Regions from separate parts of the Arthrobacter sp. SRS-W-1-2016 genome, predicted to be linked through region 1. Evidence: riboswitches for the same ligand, from Rfam matches in the RefSeq annotation. Region 1 holds a riboswitch; the other holds the start of a gene.
The links. Region 1 has a riboswitch for cyclic di-AMP ahead of BMF89_RS06540 (NlpC/P60 family protein). Riboswitches for the same ligand answer to the same signal wherever they lie in the genome.
Positions count from the first base shown of each region.

Region 1 (4,409 bases):
TGGGCAGCAAATCGGCGGGGATAGTGATGCTGTTGTCGCTCACGGGATGCTCCAATGGTGAAGTAGCGGCCTAGATGGGTCGTGGCAGGTGGCAAGCTGCCTCCTTCGACTTCCCAATTCTGCCCGACGCCGCAGGCGGGGGCAGAACCGGAGGTGTCATAGTCCGCCACGTGGAAAGCATTTGTTTGGTCGGCTCCGGACAGGACGGCGGAAGAGCGCTGGACCGGCGTCGTAATTATCCGGAGTAATTCCAAATAAGCTAAGCTTGGAGCTGGCGAAAACACGCAAGATACTGCGCTCGAGGAGCTGAGCTGGATGACGGATCTGATCGATACCACTGAGATGTATCTTCGGACCATTTTGGAGCTTGAAGAAGAGAACATCGTGGCTCTTCGCGCACGCATCGCCGAACGCTTGCGGCACTCCGGCCCAACCGTTTCCCAGACGATCGGTCGGATGGAACGCGACGGCCTGGTGATTGTGTCCAACGACCGGCACCTTGAGCTGACCGAAACGGGCCGGAAACGCGCCACGGAAGTCATGCGCAAGCACCGGCTCGCGGAACGGCTCCTCGCCGATGTCATCGGGCTGGACTGGGCCTACGTCCACGATGAAGCGTGCCGCTGGGAGCACGTCATGAGCGAGCGCGTGGAGCGGCGGCTCTACGAGCTCCTGGACCACCCCACGGAATCGCCCTACGGCAACCCCATTCCGGGACTCGAAGCACTGGGCGGAGCCGCGTCCCACGCGTTTACGGACGGCGTGGTCAACCTCCTTGACGCGATGAACGAATACTCACCTGAAAACCGGGTCACCGTCAGCCGCTTGGCCGAACCGATCCAGGTGGAACCGGAACTTCTGGTGCAGCTGGACGAGGGCGGAATCCGTCCCGGTGCCAGGGTTTCCCTGGAACGGGTGGGGGAGTACATCTCCGTCCGCGTGCCCAATATCGACGGCGCCCTGGAGCTGCCGCCGGAGGTTGCCTCGCACGTGTTTGTCACCGTCGCCTAGCCTGCCGGCAAGGCGAGCGGCAAAGATAACGAAATTATTACCGCGGGGGCTTAATCCCCTATAGTTGACTACTGGCGCCGATACCAAAGCGTTACCTGATCCGAAGCCAAGTTCTGCCAGCGGATCAGGTGGATTAGTCCATTCACTGGCAGAAGCGGGGGAACCACCATCGGCCGTCGAAAGACGGCCTTGGGGTGAAGTCCGCAGCAGAAGCACACATTGCGCAGGGTCCTCCTCGGAGTAGCCCTGCGCTTCGCGTCCTTCGTGCGGACCGGGTCCACGATCTCTCTGGCCCGAATCCGACAGCTAACTTCGCAGGCTTGCCAGAGAGGAAAACCTTGACCACGCAGAACACCAGGGGCCGCAGGCGCGCGTCCGGTCCCGCTGCTGAGCTGCGGAGCGCAAGCGCCGTCGAGCACGAGCGGCCCCGCGATCCCCATCGCGAACTCCGCCGCCGCAAGGGACCTTTGCGGCAGATGGCCGAGTTCGCCGCAGCGAGCGGAGCAGGACAGAAGGCCGGGGTGGCCCTTGCGGCTACCGGCCTCATCCTCACGATCGCCATGCCGGGCGCCGGCGCCATGACGGCCACCCCCGAGTTGAACCAGACGGCCCTGGCAGTGGGAACCCAGCCTGAAATCCCGGCCGCGGCAAGCGCCACCATCGATTTCAGCCGCGCTGCGGTTTCCACCACGGCAGATCCGGACAGCAGGCTCAAACAGCTCCTGAGCGCCCAGTCCGTCGGCACCATCACGACGTCGTCCTCCAAGGGCACCCTCGGGGCGCCGCTGGATACCCTGATCACGGCCTCGCCGTTCGGTTACCGCGTGAACCCCATCACCGGCGGCCTAGGGGAATTCCACCGGGGCCAGGACTTCGTGGCCCAGTGCGGCACCCAGGTCCATGCCGCCGCGGCGGGCAAGGTGACCTTCGCCGGCTGGCATCCGTATGGCGGCGGGAACCGCATTGTGGTGGACCACGGCAACGGCCTGGAAACCACGTACAACCATTTGTCTTCGTTCAACGTCCAGGTGGGCCAGACTGTCAGCCGCGGCGACGTCATCGCGTTGAGCGGCACTACCGGCGCCTCCACCGGCTGCCACCTCCATTTTGAAGTCATGGTCAACGGCGACGTCGTCGACCCCCTGGGCTGGCTGTAGCCAATCCGATGGAAGCCTCTCGCATGCTTGTCACGCTCCGTGACCTGAATGTGACATTCAGCCAAAACTCATGTACCGTCTAAGACGCATCAACTTTTAGAGAGTTGATGCACTCGAGTGGATTGCCTAGCTCTGCCACTGCTCGAGGTTCCGTTCGCAAAACATCGTCTGGCAGAGGCGGGGGACCCACTTTTGGTCATCTTCACGGATGGCCTTGGGGTTAAGTCGCACAACTTCCGAGAGGGAGAAGTGTGGCCGGATGACTCCCATCCGAATCCGACAGCTTACCTCGCGGGCATAGGGAGAGGCCTCTTAACGTGTCTTCACGCTCTACTGTCGCGCGCCACCGTGCCGCGGTCACCAAGACCAACTCGCTTGCCGTCATCGCTAAGTCTGTCGGCAGCAACGCCGGTGGCGTAGGCCGTCAGGCAGCGGTTATCGCAGCCGCTTCCGGTCTGGTGCTTACTAGCGGTATCGCAGCCAACGCTGCAGAAACCAACGTCCCCCGCGAGTCCACTTCGACTTCCGCCCTGGAAGTCCAGTCCGTCGCCCAAGCCAGCATTTCGGCCGACTCCTCCGTCGCCATCAAGTACGAGCGCCCGGTGGTTTCCACCGAGGCTGCTCCGGTTGTTGCTGCTCCGGTCGCTACCCAGGAAGCCGCTCCTGCTCCGCAGGCTGCAACGGGTGCCGCTACCGGCGTCTCGACGCTTTCCGTGACTGCTGCTGTTTCGCCCGCAACGAAGGTTGCCAGCGGCCAGGGCGCGGCAATTGCTGCCGCAGCTTACGCACAGCTTGGCGTTGCCCAGGACTGCACGGCCCTGGCTTCGAACGCCTTGGCTGCCGTTGGCATCCACTTCCACGGTTGGCCGGCAGACTACCTCTCCCTCGGCCGCACGGTCAGCGCTGCTGAAGCGCAGCCGGGTGACCTGGTCTACTACCAGAACGGTGGCATGGGCATGGCCCACATCGCCGTTTACGTCGGCAACGGCATGGCAGTCCACGGCGGCTGGAACGGTGGCACCACCGCCCTGTACAGCGTCAACGTCGGTTCCGGCCCGGTCTTCATCCGCGTCGGTGGCTAATTAGCTCCGGCTACATAGTTTTCCCTGGAACATCCCCGTCGGTCCGCCGGCGGGGATGTTCCGTTTTAACCAGCATGCGCAAACGTGTCCGGCACATGAACTTTGACCGACACCGTCCTGGAACTCACGCTAGGATTCGTTGATCTGGCCTCCGGGTGTTTACTCTTAGGTTGTCGATCCACAGCCCGTACATGCAGAGGGCAGCCGGCCCTCGCGCCCCTGACGGGTGCGGCCGTGAAGAGGTACGTGCATGCGCACACTCGTTCTGAATGCTGGATATGAACCGCTGGCGGTAGTAACCTTCCGCCGGGCGCTGGTCCTTGTGCTCACCGGAAAAGCGAGCGTAGTGGCCGAAGGCGACGAGCCTGTCGTCGGGCCACAGGAGATTCTCGGACGTCCGTCCGTGATTCTGCTCAATCGCTACATCCGGCCAAGGTACAACACCATCACGGCGGTTACACGCCGCGGCGTCCTGCGCCGCGACGGTCACCGTTGCGCCTATTGCGGGAAAGCAGCCCACACCATTGACCACGTCCACCCCAAATCCAGGGGCGGCGCGGATTCCTGGGAAAACCTGGTGGCAGCGTGCCTTCGCTGCAACAACGCCAAGAGTGACCACACTCCAGCCGAGATGGGCTGGAAACTGAGGTTCACTCCCGCGGCGCCCACCGGGACTATCTGGCAGATCAAGGAGCTTGAGAAACCTGCGCCCGCATGGGATCCCTTCCTCCTCCCTGAATCGGCGGCCTGAACCGGAATTGAGCCGCTTCCCGGGTAATCTGGGCGGGTGGACTTTGATGCGGTGGTATTGGCGGGTGGCAAGTCCTCCCGCCTCGGCGGCGTGCCCAAAGCCCATCTGAAGTACGACGGCGCCACGCTCCTTCAGCGTGCCCTGGCGGCCACGCGCGGAGCCCGGAGAGTCGTCGTCGTCGGGCCGGATCCCGGCACATTGCCGGACGGCACGTTGACCGCACGGGAGGACCCGCCCTTCGCCGGACCGGCAGCCGCGATCGCCGCCGGACTCCTCGCCCTGGAGGGGCAAGACAGCGAAGGGCAGGATTCCGAAGCGCGGCACGGCCAAAGTCCGTCCCCAAGCCATGCAGCCTGGGTGCTCGTCATGGCCTGCGACATGCCCCTGGCCGCCGCGGCTGTTCCCGTC
Region 1 is NZ_MTPV01000026.1:55,850-60,258, reverse strand. It holds gene serC (phosphoserine transaminase) at 1-43, opposite strand, end outside; gene BMF89_RS06550 (metal-dependent transcriptional regulator) at 316-1,011, shown strand; cyclic di-AMP (ydaO/yuaA leader) riboswitch at 1,137-1,347, shown strand; gene BMF89_RS06545 (M23 family metallopeptidase) at 1,350-2,168, shown strand; cyclic di-AMP (ydaO/yuaA leader) riboswitch at 2,298-2,480, shown strand; gene BMF89_RS06540 (NlpC/P60 family protein) at 2,486-3,250, shown strand; gene BMF89_RS06535 (HNH endonuclease) at 3,501-4,001, shown strand; gene BMF89_RS06530 (NTP transferase domain-containing protein) at 4,038-4,409, shown strand, end outside.

Region 2 (4,409 bases), on a different contig from region 1:
GTGCCAGCGCTGCGCGCAGTTCCGGAACGGGGATGCGGCCCGAGACGAGATCCCGGGTCAGCCGGACCATGCCGCGGATGTCTGCCAGGGCAGTGCGCACCACGTCGACGCTGGAATTGGGATCGTCGATCCAGTCAACGGGAACTTCGTGCACGCGGAGTCCGCAGCGTTCGGCGACCACCAGGAGTTCAGTGTCGAAGAACCACGAGTTGTCCATGATGTGGGGGAGGATCTGCTGGGCGACATCTGCCCGGATCGCCTTGAAGCCGCACTGCGCATCGCTGAAACGGGCGCCCATGAACGAGTGCAGCATCAGGTTGTAGCTGCGCGAAATGAACTCGCGCTTGGGGCCGCGGACAACCCTTGAGTTCCGCGTCAGGCGCGTGCCGATGGCGAGGTCCGAGTGGCCGGAGATCAGCGGTGCCAGAAGGGGCGCCAGAGCGGCGAGGTCCGTGGACAGATCCACGTCCATGTAAGCGAGAACCGGGGACGGCGATGCAAGCCACACTTTGCGAAGGGCGTTGCCGCGTCCCTTCTCCTCGAGATGGACAACAGCCAGTTCGGGCAGCTCCCTCGCCACGCGTTCAGCGATTTTCAAGGTGCCGTCCGTGCTCGCGTTGTCCGCCACGGTGATGCGGAAGCCGTGCGGGAACGTCTCGCGCAAGTGGCCGTGAAGCCGGCGCAGGCACTCCTCGAGGTCGCGTTCCTCATTGAAGACCGGGATCGTGACATCGAGCACGGGGGTGGCGGTGTGGGTGTCCACGGGGGCGCGTCGCACCGTGCTGCGCTGGAGGGGAGCATTGGGCTGGAGGGGAAGGCCCGGCGGCACCACCGCGGGGTCCTTCAGGGTACCGGAGGTGGATTCGATGAGCGTCATGTATCCAGAGTGCGGCTGCCGATTATGAGGGCTTTAGGCGGAACCTGTGATATGGCTGTGGATCTGCGACCGGCATGGCGACTCACATGTGTGGCCACTAGACGCAGAGGTCCGCCCCCGGAAGGGACGGACCTCTGCGTTCTTTGTGCGTGGCTCCTGGCTTAGTACCAGTTGTTCGCGAGGTGGAAGGACCACGCCGCGGAGGGCGATCCGTAGCGTTCCTTGATGTAGTTCAGGCCCCAGCGGATCTGCGTCTGGTAGTTGGTCTGCCAATCGGCGCCCTCGGATGCCATTTTCGCGCCCGGCAGCGACTGCCCGATTCCGTAAGCGCCGCTGGAGGCGTTGGTGGCAGTCGTGCGCCAATCCGATTCCTTGTTCCACAAGGTGATCAGTGCGGACATCTCGCCCTGACCCCAACCGTAGGAGGGCAGGAGGCTTGCGGCATAGGCCTGGGCCCCGGCGGGATCGTCGAGGGCAACAGGCGCGGCCGGGGCTGCCGGCGCGGCCGGGGCTGCAGGCGCGGCGGGGGCTGCAGCCTGGGGCTCGACGGCGGCCGGAGCCGGGGCGGCTGCCCGGCTCGGAACCGGCGTGGCGCTCGGCTTGGCGCTCGCGCTCGCCGACGGCGTGGCGATGGCCGATGGAGTGGCTGAGTGACTAGCCGCGCGGGAATCCGACGAACGGCTCAGGTCCTGGGCATTGATGGCTTGTCCGGCGGCCTGGCTTGCAGCACCGGCACCGAGGAACACGGCGACGACGCCGGCAACAACTGCCATGCGCTGGCCGGTGCCGAGGTTCGAGGCGACTCGCCTCAACGTGGAACGTGACTTGTTTCTCCGGGCAGGTTCGCCGCGGTGGCGCGCAACAGAGCGCGACTGATTCCTGGAATCAGACATGGTGATTGCCTCTCGACGCCTGCGGAGTTAGCTGTCGGATTCGGATGAGGTCATCCGGCCGTGGCCACTGGGAATCGTGGCGGTGCGGCTTCACCCCTAGGGCTGGCTCAACATGAGCGCTTGCCCGGAGACCTGGGTCCCCCGTCTCTGCCTGGACTGTTGGCACCGGGGAGGGGCAGAGCTCGGCGCCTACCCGGCGGCGGCCGGAATGATCCGGCGCACCTATTCGACGGTACAGGAGGATCCCGCTTAAGTCACATTTGGGTAACGGAGATCACGACGCCGGTGCGTCGACTTGCGCTCGCCGCGCACCGGCGTCGTGATTTTGTGGACGGCCTTCAGGCCGTGGCGGTCCTCAGCGCGGGAAGCCGCACCGCAAACTCCGTCCGGCCCGGCCGCGATGCCACTTCGACAGTACCGCCATGCGCCTGAACGATGGATTCCACGATCGACAAGCCGAGCCCGGACGTGCCCTCGGAACCGGAGCGGGCGGCGTCGGCACGGGCAAAGCGCGAGAAGATCCTGCCCTGGAAATCCGGCGGGATGCCCGGCCCGTTATCCGTCACGGTCACCACGGCGCTGCCATCGGCGGAACGCATGACGCCGGTGACCACGGTGGTACCCGCCTCCGTGTGCTTCCGTGCGTTGGAGAGCAGGTTCGCCAGAACCTGGTGGAGTTGCGTGGTGTCGCCGCGGACAGTGAGCGGCTCATCCGGGAGCTTGAGCTGCCAGATGTGCTCGGGAGCCATGACTTTCTCGTCGCTGACGGTTTCGATCACCAACTGCGTGAGGTCCACATCGGTGAACTCCGGGGCCTTACCTTCGTCCAGCCGCGCCAGGAGAAGGAGGTCCTCTACGAGGGTGGTCATGCGCTCGGACTGGCTTTGCACCCGGCCCAGTGACTTGCGGCCGTCCTCGGTGAACGTCTCGGTCATGCGCAAGAGCTCTGTGTAGCCGCGGATGGCCGTCAGCGGAGTGCGAAGCTCGTGTGACGCGTCGGCCACGAACTGGCGCACTTTCGTTTCGCTTTGCTGGCGCGCCTCGAGGGCGCTCGAGACGTTGTCCAGCATGAGGTTCAATGCATGGCCCACGCTTCCCACCTCTGTGCCCGGGTGGGCCGCCGACGCCGGAACGCGCACCGCGAGTGCCACCTCACCGGCGTCGAGCGGAAGTTTCGATACCTTCGTGGCGACGTCGGAAAGTTGCTCCAAGGGACGCATGGTACGCCGGATCAGGACGGTTCCGGCCAGCCCGATCAGGATCAGCCCGCCCAGGGACACCAGCACCATGGTCCACACGAGCGAGGCCTCGGTGTCCTCTTTCGAGGCGAGAGGCAGCCCCGTGATGACGACATCGCCATAGGGGGTTTCGGCGGCGACCAGCCGGTAGCCCCCATTGGAGAGGGTGCGATCAACCGGACGGCCATCGGAGGGGAGCGCCAAGAGTATTCCGGCATCGCTGGGCGACAACGGCGTACGGGTGGCATCCGAGGAGAGGAACCCGGCATCGCTGCTCACCTGGCCGCCAAGGATTCGCGCGTTCAGGGTGCCGATGCTCTGGCCCCGGGGGTCCAAGGGGTCCGGACGGCCGCCGGGGTTGCCTTGCGGCGGGCGCCCGTGCGAGGCCTGCATCAATTGCTGGTCCAGTTGCTTCGTGAGGAACACGTCCATGGAGGCATAGCTGACCACCCCGACTGCACCGCAGATGGCCACGAGTAGCGCCATGGAGAGGAGGATCAAGCGGGTGCGCAAGTGCCAGGTTGAGGGATTGAACCAGCTGTGGTCGGTTTGGCGGGGGATACCCGAGAGTGCGGACATTCGACGCCCCGGCTATTCGGCAGGCTTGATGACGTAACCGGCTCCGCGCACCGTGTGGATCATGGGCGGATGGTTGGCCTCGATCTTCTTGCGCAGGTAGGAGATGTAAAGCTCCACGATGTTGGCCTGGCCGCCGAAATCGTAATCCCACACGCGGTCCAGGATCTGGGCCTTGCTGACCACGCGCTTGGGATTTTCCATGAGGTAGCGCAGGAGTTCGAACTGGGTCGCGGTGAGCGGGATGTCTTCGCCGCCGCGGGTGACTTCACGGGTGTCAACGTTCAGGGTCAGGTCGCCTACCACGAGCTCGGCGGTGTCCATCGCGGCCACCCCAGAGCGCTGGACCAGGCGGTGCAGGCGCAGCAGGACTTCCTCCATGCTGAAGGGCTTGGTGACATAATCGTCGCCGCCCGCGGCCAACCCCACGATCCGGTCCTGCACGTCATCCTTGGCGGTGAGGAAGAGCGCAGGAACCTCGGGCGCAAAGGCGCGGATCCTGCCGAGCAGCTCAACGCCGTCGAACCCTGGAAGCATCACATCCAGCACCAGGACGTCCGGACGGAAGTCCTTGGCGAGCTTCACTGCGGCCGGACCGTCGCCGGCCACTGCGACCGACCAGCCCGCCATGCGCAGGCCCATGCTCATGAGCTCGGCGAGGCTGGGTTCGTCGTCCACCACAAGGGCGCGGATGGGAGAACCGTCCGGGTGGCTGAGCTGCGGAAGGTTGTTGGTCATGGAGTGCGAGGATGCCATGGGACAACTCTCCAATCTGCCGGTTTGCCGGTGCTTAGCCGTTGCTGTGAGCACCCTGTGAGTCCCAGC
Region 2 is NZ_MTPV01000034.1:83,732-88,140, reverse strand. It holds gene BMF89_RS08200 (glycosyltransferase) at 1-877, opposite strand, end outside; gene BMF89_RS08195 (hypothetical protein) at 1,039-1,770, opposite strand; cyclic di-AMP (ydaO/yuaA leader) riboswitch at 1,773-1,968, opposite strand; gene BMF89_RS08190 (HAMP domain-containing sensor histidine kinase) at 2,109-3,587, opposite strand; gene BMF89_RS08185 (response regulator transcription factor) at 3,600-4,340, opposite strand.
Region 2: it holds a riboswitch for cyclic di-AMP, as region 1 does, so the genes downstream of both, BMF89_RS08195 (hypothetical protein) here and BMF89_RS06540 (NlpC/P60 family protein) in region 1, are expected to answer to the same signal.